Regions from separate parts of the Bacillus sp. AMCV2 genome, predicted to be linked through region 1. Evidence: a T-box and tRNA genes for the amino acid it is inferred to sense, from the RefSeq annotation. Region 1 holds a T-box; the other holds one or more tRNA genes.
What was found. A T-box is a leader RNA that pairs with one kind of tRNA and senses whether it is charged. The one in region 1 lies ahead of tyrS (tyrosine--tRNA ligase), so its partner is inferred to be a tRNA-Tyr.
Positions count from the first base shown of each region.

Region 2: it encodes a tRNA-Tyr, which carries the amino acid that the T-box ahead of tyrS (tyrosine--tRNA ligase) is inferred to sense. The anticodon was not compared.

Region 1 covers NZ_JBVYIB010000002.1:2,855,746-2,868,086, forward strand. The annotation lists gene AC0OMA_RS14840 (cysteine desulfurase family protein) at 1-474, opposite strand, end outside; gene brnQ (branched-chain amino acid transport system II carrier protein) at 669-2,006, shown strand; gene ezrA (septation ring formation regulator EzrA) at 2,104-3,792, opposite strand; gene hisJ (histidinol-phosphatase HisJ) at 3,989-4,795, shown strand; gene refZ (transcriptional regulator RefZ) at 4,792-5,415, opposite strand; gene AC0OMA_RS14865 (GAF domain-containing protein) at 5,542-6,033, shown strand; gene AC0OMA_RS14870 (diguanylate cyclase domain-containing protein) at 6,071-7,810, opposite strand; gene rpsD (30S ribosomal protein S4) at 8,105-8,707, shown strand; gene sr7p (small protein SR7P) at 8,729-8,857, opposite strand; gene tyrS (tyrosine--tRNA ligase) at 8,987-10,255, opposite strand; T-box leader at 10,306-10,542, opposite strand; gene acsA (acetate--CoA ligase) at 10,597-12,315, opposite strand.
Region 2 covers NZ_JBVYIB010000002.1:186,755-199,095, forward strand. The annotation lists gene nagZ (beta-N-acetylhexosaminidase) at 1-802, opposite strand, end outside; partial or broken gene amiE (N-acetylmuramoyl-L-alanine amidase) at 830-2,154, opposite strand; gene AC0OMA_RS01110 (PTS transporter subunit EIIC) at 2,211-3,581, opposite strand; gene AC0OMA_RS01115 (MurR/RpiR family transcriptional regulator) at 3,607-4,458, opposite strand; gene murQ (N-acetylmuramic acid 6-phosphate etherase) at 4,475-5,389, opposite strand; gene AC0OMA_RS01125 (GNAT family N-acetyltransferase) at 5,499-5,981, opposite strand; gene AC0OMA_RS01130 (2-thiouracil desulfurase family protein) at 5,994-6,449, opposite strand; tRNA gene AC0OMA_RS01135 (tRNA-Glu) at 6,629-6,703, shown strand; tRNA gene AC0OMA_RS01140 (tRNA-Val) at 6,707-6,782, shown strand; tRNA gene AC0OMA_RS01145 (tRNA-Thr) at 6,787-6,859, shown strand; tRNA gene AC0OMA_RS01150 (tRNA-Tyr) at 6,882-6,966, shown strand; tRNA gene AC0OMA_RS01155 (tRNA-Gln) at 6,971-7,042, shown strand; gene sigW (RNA polymerase sigma factor SigW) at 7,273-7,836, shown strand; gene rsiW (anti-sigma-W factor RsiW) at 7,850-8,476, shown strand; gene cdaA (diadenylate cyclase CdaA) at 8,637-9,458, shown strand; gene cdaR (CdaA regulatory protein CdaR) at 9,451-10,905, shown strand; gene glmM (phosphoglucosamine mutase) at 10,924-12,270, shown strand.

The DNA of each region.
Region 1 (12,341 bases):
AATCGGCTGGACGGAACCGACTTCATTGTTCACATGCATCATGCTGACAAGCACGGTATCGGGACGGATGGCTGCTTTTAGTTCTTCAATAGAAACAAATCCGTCTTCATTCACAGAAAGATAAGTGATATCAAACCCGAACAACTCTTTCAGCTGTTCTAACGATTCCGTAACAGATGGATGTTCAATAGAAGTGGCAATGATATGTTTGCCTGTTTTTATCTTTGACAAAGCCGCTCCTTTTAAAGCCGCATTATTGGCTTCTGTGGCGCCTGACGTAAATACAATATCATATTTTTTTAGGCCTAAGGACCTTTTGATTTGATTTTTGGCTGCTTGAAGCAGCTGTTCCGTTTCGGCTCCATATCGGTGCAAAGATGAAGGATTGCCAAAGTATCGGCTGCTTGTCTGTTCATATACGTTCAAGACTTCATCGTAAGGCTTCGTCGTTGAACTATTATCTAAATATATCATCTTTTTTACTCCTTTATGAAAGCGGTACAAGGTATGATATTTATGTTACCATAACAAAATTTAATAGAAAATTACGAAAAACTAGTATTGACTTCTAATTTTTTTACCATATAATAAGATTTGTTCGTTTCGTCATATTATCTGACAATTAATTGACAGAATATTTTAACATAATTATTAGGAGGATTTTTTTCATGAAACACTCACTGCCTGTCAAAGATACCATTATTATTGGTTTCATGCTATTTGCGTTATTCTTTGGAGCAGGAAATATGATTTATCCGCCGGAACTTGGACAAGCAGCCGGACACAACGTCTGGAAGGCCATCGGCGGATTTTTACTGACAGGGGTAGGCCTGCCGCTTCTTGGCATTATCGCCATCGCATTAACCGGTAAGGACGCTAAAGGCCTTGCTGACAAAGCGCACCCTGTTTTCGGCACAATCTTTACTGTCGTGCTTTATTTATCAATCGGACCATTATTCGCCATCCCGAGAACAGGAACTGTTTCATATGAAATTGGCGCTGTTCCGTTTTTGACTGGCGTACCAGAAAGACTTTCTTTATTAATATTTACACTTATCTTTTTCGGCGTTACGTACTATTTAGCGTTAAACCCATCTAAGGTTGTGGATCGAGTCGGAAAAATTCTGACTCCCATCAAATTCACAATTATTTTAATCATTGTTCTCAAAGCCATCTTCACGCCGATGGGCGGATTGGGCGCCGTGACAGAAGCATATAAAGGAACACCGGTTTTTAAAGGATTTTTAGAAGGCTATAAAACAATGGACGCACTTGCTTCAATTGTATTTGGCGTTGTCGTTGTAAATGCTGTAAAAAGCAAAGGCGTTACACAGTCTAAAGCTCTTGCTGCAGCCTGCATTAAAGCAGGTGTGATTGCCGCTTTAGGCCTGACTTTCATTTATGTATCCCTTGCTTATTTAGGTGCAACAAGCACAAATGCCATTGGTCCTGTTGGTGAAGGAGCTAAAATTTTATCTGCGTCTTCCCATTATTTATTCGGTTCATTAGGCAACATCGTACTCGGAGCAGCGATTACAGTCGCATGTTTAACAACAAGCATCGGCCTTGTCACATCTTGCGGCCAATATTTTTCAAAACTTATTCCGGCATTATCATATAAAATTGTCGTTACGATTGTCACGTTATTCAGCTTGATCATTGCGAATTTCGGACTCGCGCAAATTATCGCGTTTTCTGTTCCTATTTTATCAGCTATCTATCCGCTTGCCATTGTCATTATCGTTCTTTCCTTCATCGATAAGATCTTTAAAGAAAGACGCGAAGTGTACATCGCATGCTTGATCGGTACAGGACTTTTCAGTATTTTAGACGGTATCAAAGCAGCCGGTTTTTCACTTGGATCTTTAGATGTGTTTCTAAATGCGAATCTTCCTCTTTACAGCCTCGGCATCGGCTGGGTGCTTCCAGGAATCGTCGGAGCGGTTATCGGCTATGTGCTGACCTTATTCATCGGACCATCCAAACAGCTTAATGAAATAAGTTAATGTCACAGAACGCCTGCGTTATTGCGCAGGCGTTTTGTAATGAAAAAAAAAGAGCCTGCTCATTACACTGCGGGCTCTTTTTCATGGTCGTGATTATCTAAGCGGATATATCAGCTTTGATTTTTTCTACTGCACCTGGCGCAGCCTTTTCTACAGCGGCAGCTGCAATTTCATAAGAGTCGTCATAATCAAAAGCATAAAAACGTCTTTCCGCTTCTTTCAGCTGTTCAGATAAAATATGATTCTGGCTTCTGAACCGGTTTCCGAACTGAATGATTTTTTCAATGAGGATGACCTGCTCGACAAGTTCCTCTGATTCCCGGCTTGCCCTGTTGACGATATCTTCTGCTTGCTTCAAATGGGCTCCGGCTTCTTCCATATTTAATGGAAGTTCGTTTAGTTGATTGACCGTTTCTTGAATATGATGATGCGCGTTCTCCAGCATCTCTTGAATATGGCTCGGAATGCCTGGAATGTTGCTATTCTTCAGCAGTCTTGCTGTCTCAGAAATTGTTTTTTTCAAATTGCTGAGCGTCTCCCTCGCCTGAAGCTCTTCTTTTCTCAGCGCTTGCAGATTTTCACGATACTCGTCATGCTCTTTTTTCACTTCTTCAATTTGCTTCTCTATTGAAGCAACTTCTTCTACTAAAAGTGAGTAGGCGACATGCTCTGCATCAAGCTTATCTTTAACGGATGATAGCAACTTCCCAATTTCATCAAGGCGCTTTTCAAAAGCCTGCTGTTTGCCGAGCTCACCGGCTGTCAGCCTGTAGCTTTCCTTCACCAGCTCAGTTTCCGCCTTCGTATGCTCTTTCTCTTCTTTAAGCTTGTCGTAAGCAATAATCAATTCAGGCATTTTGCTTAGTACGGATTGACCAGCTTCAACTTCGCCCTCCAGCTGCTGATAAACAGATTGAATATTTTCGTCAATGAGCTGCAGGATTGCGGACGCTTCATCAATATCCAGCTCAGTCATCAGGACATGTTCCGCTCGTTTCAGCTGGTTTGACAGATTTTCTAATTCCTTATCAAGCTGGATATGCTCAAGCTTGTACCCTTTTTCTTTCATCTCGGCATAGCCGTCCTTGAGCTTAGCAATCTGGCCAGGCACCGTTTGCTTACAATCAGCTAACAGCTTCGGCACGTCATCGATGTATGACTGAAGCCGCTCAAGATTGCGGTCCTGCTCAAGCAGTACTTTTCTTGCAGTAATATAGTTTCCGCCTTCTGTTTCTTCTTCAAATTGTTTGATGCCGCTCCAAATTTCGTCCAGATCCTTTTCAAGGCTGTCATAAAGCTCCCCGTAAAGGTGGCTGTAAGCCAGCAGGTTTTTTCGAGATTTCGAATAGCGCTCCCTCACCTGTTCAATCTCTTCACGGCTCTTTTCCTCACTTGTGACAAGATCGCTGATTTCCCGAAGAATCTTTTCAATGCTTGATTCAGCCGCTGTCAGCAGGTCGTCGATATGAACGAGCACTTGATTGGCCTTTTTAAACCGGTATTTGTCTGCATTTTCCTCGGCATCATAAAGGAGCTCTTCAACTTTCGGCATGTGGGCTGTGACAATCTCATCCCATTCTTCACGCCACTTCTCAAAGAACTCTTCTGTCTGACCCGTCATTTTTAAATGTTTTATTTTAGACATTTCTTCCACGATCGACCGATTCAGAATTTCAATCTTCCACGATTCCAGCCGGTCGATTTCGGCGTAGATTTTTTTCCTGAAAAAGTAGCCTGCCGCAAACAGCGCAAGCAGTACAATTAATAATCCAATGACAAACTCCATAATGAGCCCCCTTGCTGTTTACCTTAATCTGTCAGGGTGTTTTATTTATTCAGAAAGATTTCAGGATATGTATTGAGAAAAACTGTCGTTTTCATTGTTATTATGATACCATGTAACAAACATTTTTTGACCAGAAATCAAAAACTTTTTGTGCAAAATCGGCAGGATTTGACTATTTTTTCATGGGGTGACATCAATGCAAAAGCGAGACGGACATATTCACACACCATTTTGCCCTCACGGCTCCAATGACACACTCAGACAATATGCAGAAGAAGCCTTAAAAAAAGGGTTTGAATCGATTACTTTTACCGAACACGCCCCATTGCCGCCCTCTTTTACCGATCCCACGCCGCTGAAAGACAGCGCGATGGCGCAAGCTTCTTTGGAACGCTATATCAATGAAATTTCCGGATTAAAAAAAGAATATCGCGGACAGCTTAGCATACGGACAGGGCTTGAAGTCGATTATATCGCTGAATTTGAAGACGAAATTACATTATTCCTGGACACATACGGGCCATATTTAGATGACAGCATCTTATCCGTTCATTTTTTGCGCACAGACTCTTCCTATCTATGCCTTGATTATGACGAGCATACCTTCAAAGAGCTAATTTCAGCCTGCGGAAGCATTGAAGCTGTATACGAACAATATTACCGGAGTATCTATTCTTCCATTGTAGCATCTCTCGGCGTTTATAAGCCAAAAAGAGTCGGTCACATCACACTCGTCCAAAAATTCATCAAGCTGTTTCCATACAGCATGTCCGAGCATATTCGCGGCCTCGTTTCCCTGTGCCTGAATGCCATTGAAGAAAACGGAATGGAGCTCGACTTCAATACTTCCGGCTTAAGAAAAACTTACGCTGGCGGTATTTATATCGAGGATTGGATGCTGAATAAAGCGAAGCAAAAGAAGATCCCGCTTGTGTTTGGGTCAGATGCCCATCAAGCGGGAGATGTCGGATATGCGTATGAGGCGTTTTTGGAACGGTGCTAATTGGTGAGCGCCACGTCTCCTGTCCGGAAGACGCTTCTGATCCAAATCTTGATTTCTTCAAAATACATTTTATAAAAATACGGCTCGTGCGGCTGCATGTAGAGTACTTCTGAAATATATTGAGGCTGGAGATAGGGCATCATCAAGAGAGATTTTAATTGGAGAATAAAATGAGGCAGCGGCAGCGTTAAATATTCACGCTGTTTTTCTCCTTCCTCAATGATCAGCTGAAAGATATACTTTTCCTTCATTAGATATGTCGACATAATTTCCCTGATTAATGTGGAGTCAATTGTAACTTCCCGGTAGACAAAACGAGTTAATTGACGATGATTATGCTGATAGGATAAAATATCGAAAACCAATTGAAGAAGATGTTCCTGCGTGCTTTGAGAAGAGATATTGCTTGCCGCTGTTTCAAGCGTTTTGCTGTAGCCTTCGTAAAACTCTGAAACTAAGTGTTCCATCAAGCCTCCTTTGCCTTTAAAATAGTAGGAGATGTGCGCAACATTTACATCAGCTGACTTTGCGATTTCACGGACAGACGTGCCAGAAAATCCTTTTTGGTTAAAAAGCATGACAGCAGATTCAATAATTTTGTCTTTGGTGCTTACTTTCATACGGCTCACTCCTTCCTCTTGATACTATTCAAGCAGAAAGCCGCTGTTCCTGTAAGAACTTATCGACAAATGCCGGCAGAAAAGCCGGAACTTTGTTTTATATTATAGAAAAAGTGAGGGTTTTCCATGTTCCATGTCGAAAAACAATCTGGAGATAAAGAAAAAGACTATCAGCTTCTGCTAAAACAGCTCGAAGCCATGACCGAAGACGAAACAGACCAAATAGCTAACTATGCAAATGCCTCAGCGCTGCTGTATCATTCGCTGCCTGAAGTCAACTGGGCGGGTTTCTATTTTGCCAAAGAAGAGGATGGACAGCTTGTGTTAGGTCCGTTCCAAGGCCTGCCGGCATGTGTTCGGATTCCTTTCGGCAGAGGGGTTTGCGGCACAGCGTACGCAAACGGAAAAGTGGAACGTGTTGAGGATGTAAACGCGTTTCCTGGACATATCGCCTGCGATGCAGCGTCTCAATCAGAAATTGTGCTTCCGATTCGTGTAGACGGAAAAATTGTCGGCGTCTTGGACATCGACAGCCCAGTGAAAAACCGTTTCGACGAAATTGATGAAAAATACTTAACTCAATTTGCCGAAACGCTAGAAAAAGCGTTAGCTCAGTAATATAAAAGCCCAAAACTGATATCGTTTTGGGCTTTTTTTATTTTATTGAGTCATGAATCATCAAACGGTTTTTCCCGCTCCGTTTCGCGCTGTAGAGCGCTTCATCTGCCTCATGCACAAGCTCTTTCAGCGACTTTTTTGTTTCTGTCGTCCAGCAGGATATACCGCAGGAAATGGTTACCTCGGGTTTCGTATTTTTTCTGACCGCATAAACCAGTCGCTCGGTAATCCGTTTCCCCACTGCAACCGGCACATTTGGCAAATAAATCGCCAGCTCCTCGCCTCCCCAGCGGGCACCGACATCATGCTTTCGGATGTTGCTTTTAATCACTGAAGCGACTTGAATTAAAATCTCGTCCCCAGTCTGATGGCCGTACGTATCATTTACATTCTTAAAATTATCAATATCAACAAGAATAAAAACACCCTTTTGGTGGATTTTCATGCTGTATTGAATTTTTTCATCTAAATACGCTCGTGAATACAGTTCAGTCAGCTGATCTGTTTTCACGAGATGCTCAAGGCGGTCGCGGAGCATTGAATTGGTTACAGCCAGTGTCGCGTGATGAATCAGCGCCTGAAACAGCTTGTACATTTCAAATGTAAAAGCGTACAGCTCCTGTTTCAATAAAACCGCAAAACCTAGAAGCCGGTCGTTTTGAATCATCGGAGCAGCCATCAGCGAGCCGTACCCCGCCTTCCCAAAAACAGACTGGCCATTCCCGATGAAAACCCCTTTTTCACCTTCATACAGCTTTTCTTTCAGCTCATTATAAAAATCTGACGGCTTCGCTTCTTTAAAAAATGCTGTGCTGCCTGGGAGCAATGTTAGGTTTTCAAAATGGTCTATATGAAAAAATCCCACTTCTTCTGCCTGAAACGATTCTGCCATTCTCACAGCCAGATCATTCATTGTATCAGTCAGTGTCAGCCGCTGATTCAGGCGGCGTGATGTTTCATTAATCAATTCCAAATTTGCGATGCTTGCTTTGGATTGTTCGTAGAGCTGGGCATTTTCAAACGCTTTTCCCGCGGCGTTTGCTAACAGCGACATTTCATCAAGGCAGGCATCAGTAAGAAAGCTGTCACCCGTTCCCTCAGCCTTCAACACCCCGTATGTGCCCTGCTGTCCTTTGATCGGAATATAGGCGGCAGATTCATTTTTCCGCAAAATGTCCCCGGACAAATACACTTTGAGCGCAAAGGAATCGGATTTTTCCCCTTCCATATACAGCTCTTTTGCAGGAATCCCTAAACATTGGTCTTGATCGTGCGATATAAATAAAGAAAACTCAAAAAGAGAAAATGTGCTGGTCAAGCTTTCTAAAAGCTGCTTCAGCACATCTGTCTGATCAAGCAGTGAATGGAACAGCTCCGTCATTTTGTATATCTTTTTTTGGTAGATCGTTTTGTTATAGAGTCTTTCCTGTTTCATCGACTGGTTTAAAAATGAAGCAACCACGTCCGGAAGCCCTTCAGGAATCTCTTCATCCTGCCTGCACGCAAGATGGAAACGCCTGCCGGAGCCGTCCTCAATCAGATAACATGAAGCGTTTATTTTTGAAGCGGAAAAACGCGCTTCACCATCTGCCAGTTTTGTCACAAAGTCTGATGATGACGGTGTAAGCGAAACACAAAGGGTTGAAAAATAGGTTTGAATAGCCGAAGTCAGCCATATTAAAGAGTCGGTGAATGTGACTTTTTCAGATTTGGTTAATAAAAAATCGAGCATATGATAATGAAAGGCGGATAATTGATCTTTAGTTTGTTCTACCATGTTTTTATCACCTAAAAGTTTACCACTAATTTTTGTTTATTATATCATAAACGGTGAAGCAATAATGGAGGAATGGTTGACTTCAAAACAAATAAATTATATAATGACCTTTGTGTGAAATATTGCAGCCTTTTTGTTCAGCTTCTATGTTTTCATTTTGTTCCTTATCAATAAGGTGTATCGTGTAACTCTCTGCTGCTGGAGCGAGGATACATGAAAACAAAATGTGCATGGTCGAATAGAGCAGACGGTTTTTATTTTCCACAAAAATAAAACCAAAGGAGGAGTCACATTATGGCTCGCTATACAGGTCCATCTTGGAAACTGTCTCGCCGTCTAGGAATCTCTCTTAGCGGTACAGGAAAAGAATTAGAAAAACGCCCTTACGCTCCAGGTCCACACGGCCCAGGACAACGTAAAAAATTATCAGAATACGGTTTGCAATTGCAAGAAAAGCAAAAGCTTCGTCACATGTACGGTGTAAACGAACGTCAATTCCGCACTTTGTTTGACAAAGCTGGCAAACTAGCTGGTAAACACGGTGAAAACTTCATGATTCTTTTAGATTCTCGTCTTGATAACGTTGTGTACAAGCTAGGTTTAGCACGTACTCGCCGTCAAGCTCGCCAATTGGTTAACCACGGTCACATTCTTGTAGACGGAAGCCGCGTTGATATCCCGTCTTACCTAGTGAAACCTGGTCAAACAATCGGTGTTCGCGAAAAATCAAGAAACCTTTCTATCATCAAAGAATCTGTTGAAGTGAACAACTTCGTTCCTGAATACCTTACTTTCGACGCTGAAAAGCTTGAAGGTACTTTCACTCGTCTTCCTGAGCGTTCTGAACTTGCTCCGGAAATTAACGAAGCGCTTATCGTTGAGTTCTACTCTCGTTAATCGTTTTAAAAACCCCTGCCGCTATGCGGTCGGGGTTTTTTTATCGTCTATTTTGTCTTTTGCCTCTTGCTGGCCAACACTATCCTGCGCCTGCTGCTCCCAATAATCCCGCTGCAGCCGTTCTTTTGCAATCGTACACATGAGATTCACGCTTTAGCGCTCCTTTCATTTAAAAGGTGGTGATTGGTCGTGTTTGCCCTATCTAATATACTCTTTTCCTTTCATTCCTATGCGGTAAACAAAAAGATCCTTTGCCTTCAGTGGCAAAGGATCTTTTTCTTATTTATACGTCACAAGGAAGTATTTTTTCTTCCCGCGGCGCATAACAGTAAATTGATTTTCGATACGGTCTTCAGCTGATAGGGTATAATTTATTTCCGTCTGGCGTTCACCGTTAATGTAAACAGCTCCGTTTTGAATGTCTTCACGCGCTTGGCGTTTAGAAGGAGATAATTTAGATTGCACCAACACATCTACAAGTGAAAGCTCTTGGGTGCTGTCAGCTTCCATAGAAGGAACATCTTTAAAGCCTACTTTTACGTCTTGAGCAGAAAGCTCTTTAATATTGCCGCTGAACAGCGCTTGGGAGATGTTGATGGCTTGCTCCAGCGCCTCGCGTCCGTGAACTAGTGATGTCACTTCTTCTGCCAGGCGTTTTTGTGCTTCACGTTTTTCTGGCGCCGTTTCTGTTTTTTCAGCGTATGCTTCAATTTCCTCTTTTGAAAGGAACGTAAAGTATTTCAAGTATTTGACAACGTCACGGTCGTCTGTGTTGATCCAGAATTGATAGAATTCATATGGCGATGTTTTTTCTTTATCAAGCCAGATCGCGCCGCCTTCCGTTTTTCCGAACTTCGTGCCGTCTGCTTTTGTGACAAGCGGAATCGTTAGGCCGAACGCTTTTGCTCCTTCTTCTTCTGATTTTCTGATCAGTTCAAGACCCGCTGTGATATTGCCCCACTGATCGCTTCCGCCGATTTGCAGTTTACAGTTTTTGTCTCTGTAAAGATTTAAGAAATCATAAGATTGAAGAATCATGTAGCTGAATTCTGTGTACGAGATGCCGGATTCAATTCTTGAGCTGACCGTATCTTTTGCCAGCATGTAATTGATGCCGAAATTTTTACCAACGTCTCGAAGGAAATCGATCACATTCATTTTGCCGATCCAGTCAAAGTTGTTCGCGATGACAGCTGGGTTTTCTGCTGCTTCAAAATCTAGAAATCTGGACAGCTGGTTTTTGATTTTTTGGGACCATTCGGATACGATGTCAGCAGTGTTTAATGTACGCTCTGCTTTTTTTCCGCTTGGATCACCGATGAGGCCCGTCGCGCCGCCCACAAGCGCAATCGGATGGTGCCCTGCAAGCTGAAAACGGCGAAGTGTTAAAATAGGCAGCAGGTGTCCGATATGCAAGCTGTCTGCTGTCGGGTCAAAGCCTGAGTACAAGCGGATTTTTTCTTCATTCAGCTGTTTATTTAACCCTTCTTCATCTGTCATTTGCTGAATCAATCCGCGGAAGGATAAGTCTTCAAGTAAGTTAGTCATAAGATAAAGCTCCTTTTTTGATTAAAATAAAAAACGCCCCTTCGTTTACACGAAGGGACGATTGATTATCGCGGTACCACCCTACTAATAAGAGAATGCAAACATTCGTCTTATCACTTTGCCTGATAACGGATCAGGTCCGTTCTTTCACTACTGAAAGCCTGGCCGGCTTTGTTTGCAAAAGCGGTTCATGAGTGTATTCGATATACCCATCTGTGCTGATTTTCACCGGCCATCAGCTCTCTGGAACGTAAGGATATTCTACTTGTCTCAATCTTTACCTTTTCATATGAAGCTATATCATTTTTAACATAAATAAAATCCTGTGTCAACGCCGCCTTTTAATCCTCCATTGTTGACAGATCTCCAGCAGGCAGATTAAGCTCCCATGCCTTCAGCACGCGCCTCATGATCTTTCCGCTTCGGGTTTTCGGAAGCTTATCTTTAAATTCGATCTCACGCGGAGCCGCATGGGCTGCAAGACCCTGCTTTACAAATAGGCGGATCTCTTCTTTCAGTTTATCAGACGGCTCAAATCCTTCCCTGAGTGCAATAAAGGCTTTAATGATTTCTCCACGCACCGGGTCAGGCTTTCCGATTACGCCTGCTTCTGCAATAGCCGGATGTTCGACAAGCTTGCTTTCCACTTCAAATGGGCCGACGCGCTCACCGGAAGTCATGATGACGTCATCAACTCTGCCTTGGAACCAAAAGTATCCCTCTTCATCCATGTAAGCAGAATCCCCAGACACATACCAACCGCCCGGCATGAAATACGATTCATACTTTTCAGCGTTATTCCAAATGGTATGCATCATGGAAGGCCAGCCCTTTTTGATGGCGAGATTGCCCATTCGGTATGGCGGTAGCTCGTTGCCTTGATTGTCAACGATCGCTGCCTCCACTCCTGGAATCGGCTTACCCATTGAACCCGGTTTAATATCCATGCAAGGATAGTTGCAGATGAGCTGACTGCCCGTTTCGGTCATCCACCATGTATCATGAATTCGTTTGTTAAAAACTTTATGTCCCCATCTGATGACTTCCGGATTTAGCGGCTCACCGACACTGAGCACATGCCGTAGTGAAGTTAGATCATATTTCGCAGCCATTTCATCTCCCGCTCCCATCAGCATCCGAAAAGCGGTCGGCGCGCTATACCAGACATTGACGCCAAGCTGTTCAATCGTTCCATACCAGCTTTCCGGGCTGAAACGTCCGCCGACGATGACATTTGTCGCTCCGTTCAACCACGGTGCAAAAATGCCATATACCGTACCTGTCACCCAGCCTGGATCAGCCGTGCACCAATAAATGTCTTCTTCCTTTAAATCAAGGACCCACTTTCCTGTTTGATATTGCTGAATCATCGCTTCATGGACATGCAGCACGCCCTTTGGCGTACCAGTGGAACCTGATGTATAGTGAAGCAGAAAGCCGTCTTTTTTATCCATCCATTCGATATCCAGTCTTGTGCTTTCCTGTTTCGCTGCTTCATCATAATTGATGATATTCGTGCCGCTCTCAGCCTCTCCCCCGACTACGAAGACATGCTGCAAGTGAGGCAGTTTGTCTACCGGTATTCTCTCCAGCAGCTCAGGTGTTGTGACAACAACCTTTGCCTCACTGTTTTCAAGCCGGTCTTTCACCGCTCCCTCCATAAATGCTTCGAACAGCGGCCCGGCGATGGCGCCAATTTTGATTGCGCCAAGCATAATAAAATAAAGCTCGGGTGATCTCGGCATAAAAATAAAAACGCGGTCCCCTTTTTCCACATTTCCATACCGTCTCAGCACATTCCCGGCTCTGTTTGATTCTTCCTTCATTTCTTTAAATGTGTATTTTTCATCCCTTTTTGCGTCTTTATAATAAAGCGCTACTTTGTTTTTTCGAAACGATTCGGCATGGCGGTCAATCGCTTCATACGCCGCATTCAGTTTCCCTGTCTCATGCCAAGAGAAATGTTTCTCTGCCTCGGCCCAATCAAAATGCCGGTACGTTTCTTCATAGTTTTTTAAGTTATGATCCCCCTCTATTGCTGGTAACGCTTTCAAATTCATGCCCAAACATCCCCCTTTGCTGAAGT
Region 2 (12,341 bases), 2.7 Mb from region 1:
TCATTACCATATCAGCACCGGCATCAATTGCTTTTTGAAAAGGATAAAGCTCGACCTCACGAAGCCGTTCTTGGCCATGGGAAACGAGCGGCAGTCCATAATGGCTGTCAACGTCCGTGTCTCCATGTCCCGGGAAATGTTTGAGGGCAGACGCGATATCCTGCCGCTGCAACCCTTTCATCGTGTATAAACCGAGGCGTGATGTCAGTTCTCGATTGGAGCTGAATGACCGTACGCCGATTACAGGATTATCAGGATTATTGTTAATGTCCACGACAGGGCTGAAATCTGTATTGATGCCTAAGGCAGAGAGCTCTTTCCCGATGATGCTGCCGGTCTGATACGCATTGATTCTGCTTCTGGCTGCGCCCAGCGCCATATTCCCTGGGAAATTAGTGCCTTCCCCTAACCTCGTTACAATGCCGCCTTCCTGATCAATACTCAGCATGAGCGGGATTTTTGGACTTGCCTTTTGGTAATCGTCTGTCAGTTGGACAGTTTGTTTTGTTGTTTTTACATTTTCTGCAAAAAGGATGATGCCTCCGAATTGATATTTCTTGACGAGGCTGGCGACTTCATCATTCATTTCTGTAAGGGCTTGCGGAGAGGACTCGCCTTCCTTTTGCCAGTTTCTAAAATCAGGCATCAGCATCTGGCCGAGTTTTTCGTCTAACGACATACGATTGACAATCTGATTGGCATCGATTGCACGTTTGGATGCAGAGGCTTCTGTCTGTCTGGCCCCGAAAAAGCATGAAATAAAGAGAACGGCTGAAAGGATAAGCGGAAAGACAGGTCTCATAGAAACTTCCTCCTATCGTCTAATCATTCATTCCATCGCTTCATAAATCGCGGTTATGACACTTCCATAACTGCCTGTTGCAAATTGATCACCCTCAAAGACGTTTGGATTTTCTTCCGGATCAATAACTGGTGTATGCTTTTTATTTGTTAACAATGCGATGCCTAAATTGTATGCTGGATCAATAATTGTAACTGTCCCTGTCCAGCCGGTATGCCCGTAAGCATTTTCACTGGCATGAGGGCCAAACATCCATTCCATGCTTTTACTTCCGTTCCGCCTCCAGCCAAGAGCGAATGTCGGATCTGTTGCTGAAGGTGCTGTAAACAGGTCGGCTGTTTTCTGATCAAATAAAGAAATATTTCGGTATGAACCTTTGTTTAACATGACTTGCAGCAGTATGGCCATATCATCTGCATTTGAGAACAATCCGGCATGCCCAGACACGCCATCCATTGAGTAAAACGCTTTTTCGTCATGCACTTCTCCTTGCAGCGAGTTTGTGCGGATGTTAGGGAATTGAATAACGCCGTCACGTGTATTGCCCATGCGTTCAGTAGCTGCGAACTGTTTCGGTTTAAAGCCCTTTTGCAGCGGATTGTACAAGGTATGCTTCAGCCTGAGCGGTTTGTAGAGCTCTTGCTCCGTGTAGACATCAAGCGGTTTGCCGGTGAGTTTTTCGACAATACATCCGAGTAGCATATATCCAATGTCACTGTATACGTGCTTTGTCCCAGTTTGATAATCGAGTGGAATTTTCGTCAAATATTCAATCGTTTTGTCCCGTTCCTGGGAATAGTACTTGCCGGCTTTTTCCGGCGTGTAAAAGTAAAAGCTTGATGGGAGCCCTGATTGGTGCTGGAGGACATCGATGACACGTATCTTGTCTTTTCCTTTTATGAGGTCACCCGGCTGATCCTTGAAACCCGGCAAATATGCAGAAACTTTTTCATAGACGTCAAGTTTTCCTTGGCTGACTAAGCGCTGCAATGCAAAATTTGTTGCGTACATTTTTGTATTTGAGGCTAAGTCAAACATCGTGCGGGTTTTCATTTTGGCCGGACGGCGCAGTAGTTCTGATCCTTCGTACTTTTTACTGTAGCCGTATGCTGCTTTTTTTATGATGCGTCCATCCTTCACCACCACAAGAACGGCGCTGGAAATCCTGCTGCAATATCCCGTTCTATCATCTGATCTACCTTCCTTAGCTTCTTCGTCGAGAATTGTGCAGTTTCTGCATTTATGGTTTTCGGCTCAACCAAGTTGTCTGCTGTTTGTGCGAAGGTTTCATTTGGCGCGAATATCGATAGGGTTAAAATGGCACTGAATATGAACAGTGTCTTTGTTTTCACAGGCTAGCCCCTTTCTGTGCTTCTATCCCGTTTACTATCCCTAATACAGAAACAATTTAATCGAACTGTGAAGCCATTTCATCTTTATATCCGAATGCATAGGTTAATAAAAAGCCGGCCGCGTAGGAAATAAAGAGCCCAATGATATACAAAATGATTTGCGAAGGCAGGACTAGAAAGGAAAGCGGCAGTCCGGAGACACCAATCGCAATGGTGGCTACTTGAAAATAAGCTTGAAAGGCGCCGCCGATTCCAGCTCCTAAACATGCTGTTAAAAACGGACGGCCAAGCGGCAGCGTCACTCCGAAAATAAGCGGTTCACCAATGCCGAGCAGTCCCGATGGAAGCCCGCCGGCGATTGCTTTCCTCAGTGTTGTTTTTTTCGTCTTCACGAAGACGGCAAAGGCCGCGCCTACCTGTCCTGCACCTCCCATAGCCAAAATAGGGAGCAGAGGGTCATTGCCAATTGAATTGATTAGTTCCATGTGCACAGGCGTCAAGCCTTGATGCAGTCCGGTTACGACGAGAGGAAGGAAGGTTGCGCCCAGAATAAAGCCCGCAGCGATGCCGCCGATGTCCAGGATGGACAGTAGGCCGGATGTAATGGCATCAGAAATGAATCCGCCTAAAGGCATAAATACGACATACGTTACGATTCCGGTGATTAACAGTGAAACGGTGGGTGTGACAATGATATCGAGTGATTGAGGAATAAAACGGCGAATAAATTGTTCGGTGTAAGCAATGAATATGGCTGCGAAAAGGACGCCGATCAGACCTCCCCTGCCCGGGAGAAGCTCTTCTCCAAATAAACTGATTTTTGCGATCTCCGGATTGATAATCAAGATCCCGGCCAAAGCCCCAAGTGCGGGTGTCCCGCCAAATTCTTTCGAAGCGTTAATACCAACGAGAATGCCGAGATAAGTGAACAGCCCTGATCCGATGACTGTCAGGATAACCGCAATTTGTGAGTCTGCAGAGAGCCAGCCTGCTTGAATAATTGCTTTGGTAATCCCAGTAATTAAACCGGAAGCGACTAGAGCGGGAATAAGAGGGATAAAAATGCTGGCAATTTTACGTAAGAAAAGTTTAAAAGGAGTGGCGTTTTTTCGATTGATATCGGCTTTCTTTTTGGCCGCTGCTTCTTTGACATCGGCACCTTCTTCTGCTGCTGACACGAGCTTCGAGAAAACAGCTGTAACATGATTGACGACTCCTGTGCCGAGGATAATTTGTAAGGTTTCAGCTTCAACGACCCCCAATACGCCGTCAAGCTTTCTTAAAGCCTGAGCATCCGCTTTGCTTTCATCGTAAGGCGTAATGCGCAGGCGTGTCATGCAATGCGTATATGAAGAAATATTGGATTTTCCTCCGCATAGCTCAAGGATTTTCTGTGCGAGATGATGGTAGTTATTTTCTTTGCTCATTAAAACCCCTCCCCTTCAAGATGCCTTATTTTATTCTCATAGATTGTATGGCTGCTCTCGTTTTATCGATATAACCGGTTGTCGTTTCATACTGCTCAGCCGCCATGCCTAAAAACAAAACATCAATTATAAAAAGCTGGGCGAGGCGGGAGGAAGTGGCTGCACTTCGAATCAAGGCTTCATTGGAATGGGCTGTATACAAAGGGACATCAGCCAGTGCGGAGACGGATGTCTGACTGAATTGTGTGAGGCTGATCGTTGTGATGCCTTTTTCCTTGGCCATGGCGAACAGTTCAATGATTTCCTGTGTCTCTCCTGAAAACGAAATGGCAAATACGATGTCGTCTTTATCTGCATTTGCGATTAAAGATGCCACAAGATGAGTGTCTGTAAACGCGGTTGCTTGTTTATGAATGCGAAGCCACTTTTGCTGGGCGTCCTTGGCGACAATGCCGGAAGCCCCGAGGCCGATAAAATGCACGGTATGAGCTTTGAGAAGCAGAGAAACCGCTCGTTCAAGCTCTTTGTAGTCCATCAGGTCTGAAGTATCCTGAATGGCTTGAATGGCATTGCCGGCCGTTTTTTCGGAAATGGAGGGCAGCGGCTCGTGGGGAACAATATCCCGGTAGCCCTGAAACGTAGGCTTTGCCAGATCGCCCGCTACTCTCATTTTTAAATCTTGAAATCCTTTTAAACCGAGTGATTTGCAGAGCCTGATGACGGCAGCGTCACTTGAATTGGCTAAGGCGCTAATTTCGTTGACCGTGCTTTCGATTGCTTTGTGGGGATGGGCTAGGATATAATCTGCAAGTTTGCGCTCGGATGGAGGGAGCTTATGCTTCATTGATTGGATGATCGCTAAACCGCCTGTGGCCATTCTAGTTCTCTCCTTATCATGGATGGTAATGTTCGATTGCTTTGTCAATGAAACCGTTTGCTTCATCGAGTAATGTCTTTGCTTGTTTCTGATCTGTGCTTGTTTTGAGCATGACGATTGCTGTTTTGACGTGATGATCGGCTTGTTCCAGGGTGTGCCTGGCTGTGTCGTATGAAGCATTTGTAAGGCTTTGGATGATACTGATGGCGCGTTCTTTTAGTTTTTTGTTGCTGACGTTGACGTCTACCATCAAGTTTTCGTAAACCTTGCCGATTTTGACCATTACAGCGGTAGATATCATGTTTAGAATCATTTTATGAGCGGTTGCGGCTTTCATACGTGTTGATCCTGTAATGGCCTCAGGTCCGACGACAACCTCAATGCTGTGATCCGCATCCTTGCTGATGGCGGAATTTTCATTGCAAGTAAGGGCGATGGTGTGTGCTCCGACTTTGCGGGCGTATCTTAGGGCGCCTGCGGCGTAGGGTGTGCGGCCGCTTGCTGCGATGGCAATGACGGTGTCATTTGAAGTGAGCTGTATGTTTCTTAAATCTTCAGCTCCTGCTTCTTCACTGTCTTCAATGCCCTCTGCTGCCTGTAAAAAGGCTTTGGGGCCTCCAGCCATGATTCCGATGACCTGATCTGGGCTTACGCTGTAGGTGGGAGGACATTCAACAGCATCCATGACGCCGAGTCTGCCGCTTGTACCGGCGCCTGTATATATGAGCCGGCCTCCATTTTGAAACGATTCATATGCGCAGTCTACAGCTGTTTTGATGTCGGGGAGAACCTCCTGAACGGCTGCAGCGACTTTCATATCTTCGTTGTTGATCATTTTGAGGATGCCGAGAGTGTTTGCTTTGTGGATTTCAACTGTTTGGCTATTGCGTGATTCCGTTGTAAGACGGTGAATGTTTAATGGTTCTGACATGAGGATGCCCCCTGTTTTAAAATGATATATCTCAATATTCAGTATATTCATTTCTGTTATGATATTTCAACTATGTTTTTTAATTTTTGAAATTTTATTTCACCCAAGACTATAAGAAATGATGAAGGATCAACTGTTCTCCAAGCGGCCCGATTCTTCGCCGTCCTTTATCAAGGAACCCGCTTTTCATATAAAGGTGTTTTGCGCGTATGTTCAGATGATTGACGGCCAAGATGATTTCGTCGCACCATGGAAAATATCCGCTCACAAAAGCGGGAAGCAAAATCATGGCTTTTTTCGCATAGCCTTTTCCGTGGTGCACAGCGTTTAAAGACAGGGAGCTGAGCAGTAAAGCAAATGGATTGTTAGAATAGGAAGCAAGCGTTTCTTTTGATGCATGTAAAATGAAAAAACCGACTGGAAGGTCGTCTTTTAAGATGACAACCGGGTATCGGTCCTGTATGCCCAGAGCCTGAGACAGCACCTCTTTCGGGAGGGAGGTAAAGCGTTTGTCATCGTTGGTGAGCGTGAATGCTTGAAGCTCGGGCAAGTGTTCAGGCTTATAGAAGGATAAAGAAATGTCTTGAGTCATGGGGTGGCCTCCTTACAAGATGTCGTCAAGCTTGTTTTCCGAAATGACCTGGTAGCCCGCTTGTTTTAACAATGCGGCGGTTACTCCGTTGCCGGTGATTTTTTTGCCAGAGAATGTGCCGTTATAGATAAACCCGCTTCCGCAAGATGGACTGTTTTCTTTTAATATGACGGCAGAAGCGTTGATTTCTTTTGCGTAAGCCAATGTTTTCGCGGCGCCTTCCATATATAGTTCTGTGACGTCTTCTCCTGAAGCTGTCACGATTTTCGCTGTTCCATTGAGGACATCCTCGCCGGTGCCTCCTATGATTTCTGCGGGTTCGCGTGGGGTAGAGAAGCCGCCGAGAAGTTCAGGGCAAGCCATGACTGCTTTCTTTTCATCGACGAGTTTTCTGATTTTCTCCGACGCTGCGTGAGAGCCGTTATATCTGCATTCAATGCCTCCAAGGCAAGAACTGACTAGAATCATATTGGTTTCTCCTCTCTTGCTTTGCTTGTCTCTATCATAAAATAAATGGCTTTAGTTGGGAGGCTTTTTCAGTTAAAAAAGGAGTTAAAAAGTTTGAAAATAAAAAATTTAATTTTCCTCTTTACAAACAGGGGGTGACCTGTATATAATAACTTTTGTCAGCTCGACGAGAACACAACGGCCCGTTGGTCAAGCGGTTAAGACACCGCCCTTTCACGGCGGTAACACGGGTTCGAATCCCGTACGGGTCACCATTTGGAGGATTAGCTCAGCTGGGAGAGCATCTGCCTTACAAGCAGAGGGTCGGCGGTTCGAGCCCGTCATCCTCCACCATCTTGCCGGTGTAGCTCAATTGGTAGAGCAACTGACTTGTAATCAGTAGGTTGGGGGTTCAAGTCCTCTTGCCGGCACTGTTTTTTCAAAATTTTATGTGGAGGGGTAGCGAAGTGGCTAAACGCGGCGGACTGTAAATCCGCTCCCTCAGGGTTCGGCAGTTCGAATCTGCCCCCCTCCACCATTATTGGGCTATAGCCAAGCGGTAAGGCAACGGACTTTGACTCCGTCATGCGTTGGTTCGAATCCAGCTAGCCCAGTCACAGACACCTTTGATCAAAAGGTGTCTTTTTTCTTTTCGGAAAAATCATTCCAACTTCTAACTGTTCAGTCTGTATAATAATTTTAAAAATATGTTAAGGTAGTTTATTCACGAATTACCATCTACACCCTGCCAAAAATTTGATAAACTTATTTTATAAAAAAATTGAAACCTTTTGAAACGAAGCTCGTATACATACAGACCGGTGAAGGCAGAGGTTAGATAAATATGGAAATGATGATTAAAAAAAGAATTAAACAAGTCAAAAAAGGCGACCAGGATGCATTTGCGGACATCGTAGATATTTACAAAGATAAAATTTATCAGCTTTGCTACCGTATGCTTGGCAATGTGCATGAGGCGGAGGATATTGCACAGGAAGCTTTCATCAGAGCGTACGTTAATATCGACAGTTTTGATATTAACCGGAAATTTTCAACTTGGCTTTATCGAATCGCGACCAATTTGACCATTGACCGCATTCGCAAAAAGAAGCCGGATTATTACCTCGATGCAGAGGTGGCTGGTACGGAAGGCTTGACCATGTATTCTCAAATCGCCGCAGATGGTGTTTTGCCTGAAGATGCAGTTGTGTCGCTGGAGCTCTCAAACACGATACAGCAGAAAATTTTAAAGCTTCCTGACAAATACAGAACAGTCATCGTATTAAAGTATATTGACGAACTCTCATTAATTGAAATTGGGGAGATTCTAAACATTCCTGTGGGGACTGTGAAAACGCGGATTCACAGAGGCAGAGAGGCTCTTAGAAAACAATTAAGGGATCTTTAAGTGGGGTGATGAAATGAGCTGTCCTGAACAAATTGTGCAGCTTATGCATATGCATCTTGATGGAGATATCCTTCCAAAAGATGAACACGTATTAAATGAACATCTGGAGACATGCGAGAAATGCAGAAAGCATTTTTACGAGATGGAGAAATCCATAGCGCTCGTACGGAGCACATCGCATGTCGAAGCCCCCGCGGATTTTACCGCTAATGTCATGGCAAAATTGCCTAAGGAGAAGAAAAGAGCTTCTGTAAAAAGATGGTTCAGAACCCATCCCGTTATCGCAGCTGCTGCGGTATTCATCATTTTGATGGGCGGAGGTTTTTTTAACAGCTGGCATAATGACCACAATTTCAGCGTATCCAAGCAGCCGAATCTTGTGGTTCATAACCATACTGTGACCGTGCCAGAAGGTGAGACGGTCAAAGGTGATGTCACTGTCAAAAACGGCAAGCTGATTATTAAAGGCAAAATAGACGGGGATGTAACCGTCGTAAACGGCGAAAAGTATATGGCCTCTGCTGGACAAGTCACCGGTCAGATTGAAGAAATCAATCAATTATTCGACTGGACATGGTACAAGATGAAGTCTGCGGGGAAAAGTGTACTCGATGCATTCAGTCCGAACGGAGAAGAGTAAAGCGCGTTAGCCGCTTTGCTCTTTTTTTGCGGGCTGAGAGGGCTGGCACATTTCACTTGCTAAATCGAAATGTGGTATAATGGGCTCGCTATGTAAAGTACATATGCGTAACACGTAAAACACAAAATACGAAATGACTGAAATCTTGGAGGACGAGGAAATGGCTTTTGAGGATATCCCTTTTTTGCAGTACCTCGGCAATGCCGTTGATATTCTCCTTGTTTGGTATGTGATATATAAATTGATTATGGTGATACGCGGCACGAAAGCGGTTCAGCTGTTAAAAGGAATTGTAGTCATCGTGCTTGTTCGTATGGCCAGCCAATATTTGGGCCTCAGCACACTTCAATGGCTGATGGACCAAGCGATAACATGGGGATTTTTAGCAATTATTATTATTTTTCAGCCTGAGCTGAGAAGAGCGCTTGAACAGCTAGGCCGCGGCCGCTTTTTTTCGAGGAGCGGCACGCCTGTTGAAGAAGCGCAGCAGAAAACGATTGAGGCCATTACAAAAGCGATCAATTATATGGCGAAACGCCGTATAGGCGCCCTGCTGACCATTGAGCGGGATACTGGAATGGGGGATTATATTGAAACCGGCATACCACTGAATGCCAAAGTCAGCTCTGAGCTGCTGATCAATATTTTTATCCCAAACACCCCGCTTCACGACGGTGCGGTGATTATGAAAAATAATGAAATTGCCGCGGCCGCCTGTTATCTGCCGCTTTCTGAGAGCCCGTTTATTTCAAAAGAACTGGGCACGCGGCACAGAGCAGCTGTCGGTATCAGTGAAGTAACAGACAGTTTGACGATTATTGTGTCTGAAGAGACCGGCGGCGTCAGTGTGGCAAAGAACGGCGACCTTCACAGAGAGCTTACAGAAGAAGCGCTGAAAGAAATGCTTGAAGCCGAGTTTAAGAAAAACACCAGAGACACTTCTTCTAACCGCTGGTATTGGAGGGGCAAGAAAAATGGATAAATTCTTAAACAACCGCTGGGCTGTGAAAATCATTGCTCTGCTTTTCGCGCTCTTGCTTTATGTGGCGGTTAACAGCAACCAAGCACCGACTCCGAAAAAACCGGGTGAATCTTTCTTTCCGACATCAACAACTGATGAAGCAACTCTGACTGATATTCCGGTTAAAGCGTATTATGATGATGAAAATTACGTCGTGACGGGTGTTCCGCAAACGGTTAATGTCACGATAAAAGGCTCGACAAGCGCCGTGAAAAAGGCTCGGCAGACCAAAAACTTTGAAATATATGCCGATATGGAACATTTGAAAACCGGCACACATAAGGTTGAGCTTAAGGCCAAAAACGTGTCGGATGGGCTGACAATCTCAATTAATCCGTCTGTTACGACAGTGACCATTCAGGAACGGACGACCAAAAGTTTTCCCGTAGAAGTGGAGTACTACAACAAAAGCAAGATGAAAAAAGGCTATTCTCCGGAGCAGCCGATTGTCAGTCCGAAAAATGTGCAGATTACCGGATCGAAAAATGTGATCGATAATATTTCTCTTGTAAAAGCTTCAGTGAATTTGGAAAACGCAGATGAAACGATTGAAAAGGAAGCGAAAGTGACTGTCTATGATAAAGACGGAAACGCGCTTCCTGTCGACGTGGAGCCCTCGGTTATCAAGATTACCGTTCCGGTGACAAGCCCGAGTAAAAAAGTGCCCTTTAAAATTGAACGGACAGGAAGCCTTCCTGACGGTGTCAGCATAGCGAATATTGAATCCAGCCCCAGTGAGGTAACGGTTTACGGCTCACAGGATGTGTTGGATTCTCTTGAATTTATTGACGGCGTCAGCTTAGATTTAAGTAAAATTAACAAGGATTCCGATATCGAGGCAGATATTCCGCTTCCTGACGGTGTCAAAAAAATCTCACCGTCAAAGGTGACTTTGCATATAGAAGTCGATAGTGAAGCGGATCAGAAGTTCGAGAATGTCCCCATCAAGACTGTAGGGCTGAGCAGCTCACAAAACATTGAATTTCTTGATCCTGAATCACAAGTGATAGATGTAACGGCTAAAGGCTCTCCCGCGAATATAAAAAAACTGAAAAAATCAGATATTGAATTGTATGTGAATGTTTCAGATTTAGAGGACGGGGAGCATAGCGTGAAGCTTGAAGTGAACGGGCCACAGAATGTAACCTGGTCCTTGGGGCGGAAAAACGCCAAAATCAAGCTGACGTCTAAGAAAAGCAATACATCAACGAATGATAACAGCAGCAATACATCAGGGAATCAGGATGACACAGATAAACAAACAAATGATCAAAAGAACAATCAGCAAGAAGATACAAAGAACACTGATAAAAACAGCAACGATCAAAACCAAGACGAAAATAAAGATCAAAACCAAGATCAGGATGAGGATGAATCCACTGCGAATTCACAATCCTCATCGGAATAAAAAAGGAGCGATTATAAAATGGGCAAGTATTTTGGAACAGACGGTGTAAGAGGTGTCGCCAATAGTGAGCTTACACCTGAGCTGGCCTTTAAAGTCGGACGTTTCGGCGGTTATGTGCTGACAAAAGACAAACAACGTCCAAAAGTGCTGATAGGCCGCGATACACGCATCTCCGGCCATATGCTGGAGGGAGCCCTTGTCGCCGGACTTTTATCCATTGGCGCAGAAGTCATGCGCCTAGGTGTCATTTCTACACCAGGTGTATCTTATTTGACAAAAGCGATGGATGCAGAGGCGGGCGTCATGATTTCCGCTTCTCATAACCCAGTGCAGGATAACGGCATCAAATTCTTTGGGGGAGATGGATTTAAGCTTTCTGATGAACAGGAGGCTGAAATTGAGCGCCTGATGGACGAACCTGAGGATAAGCTGCCAAGACCTGTCGGAGCAGACCTTGGACTTGTAAACGATTATTTTGAAGGCGGACAAAAATATCTGCAATTCTTAAAACAGACAGCTGATGAAGATTTCACAGGCATTCATGTGGCATTGGACTGTGCCCATGGCGCAACGTCATCCTTGGCGACACACCTGTTTGCTGATTTAGATGCAGATGTTTCGACAATGGGGACTTCCCCGAACGGATTAAACATTAATGACGGCGTCGGTTCGACTCATCCCGAAGCGCTCAGCGCGTTTGTCAAAGAGAAAAACGCGGATCTCGGTCTTGCGTTCGACGGTGACGGCGACCGCCTGATTGCTGTCGATGAAAAAGGAAATATTGTAGACGGCGACCAAATCATGTACATATGCTCAAAACACCTGAAATCAGAGGGCCGTTTAAAGGATGATACAGTGGTTTCAACCGTGATGAGCAACCTCGGCTTCTATAAGGCGCTCGAAAAAGAAGGCATCAAAAGCGTGCAGACAGCTGTCGGCGACCGCTACGTAGTAGAAGCAATGAAAAAAGACGGCTACAACGTCGGCGGAGAGCAGTCAGGACATCTTATTTTCCTTGATTACAACACGACAGGGGACGGATTATTGTCTGCTATTATGCTGATGAACACTTTGAAAGCAACAGGCAAGCCGCTGTCAGAGCTTGCAGCTGAAATGCAGAAGTTCCCGCAGCTGTTAGTCAATGTGAGAGTGACTGATAAATATAAAGTTGAAGAAAATGAAAAAGTAAAAGCAGTTATTTCTGAAGTTGAAAAAGAAATGAACGGCGACGGCCGGATTTTGGTGCGCCCTTCAGGAACTGAACCGCTCGTCCGTGTCATGGCTGAAGCGAAGACGAAAGAGCTGTGCGATGAGTATGTCAATCGCATTGTTGAAGTCGTCCGGTCAGAAATGGGATTAGAGTAACGAAGTCTATTATCAGAGAGTGAACAAGACAAGCGAGGTTAACATAAGATAATTGTGAGACATACGGCAAA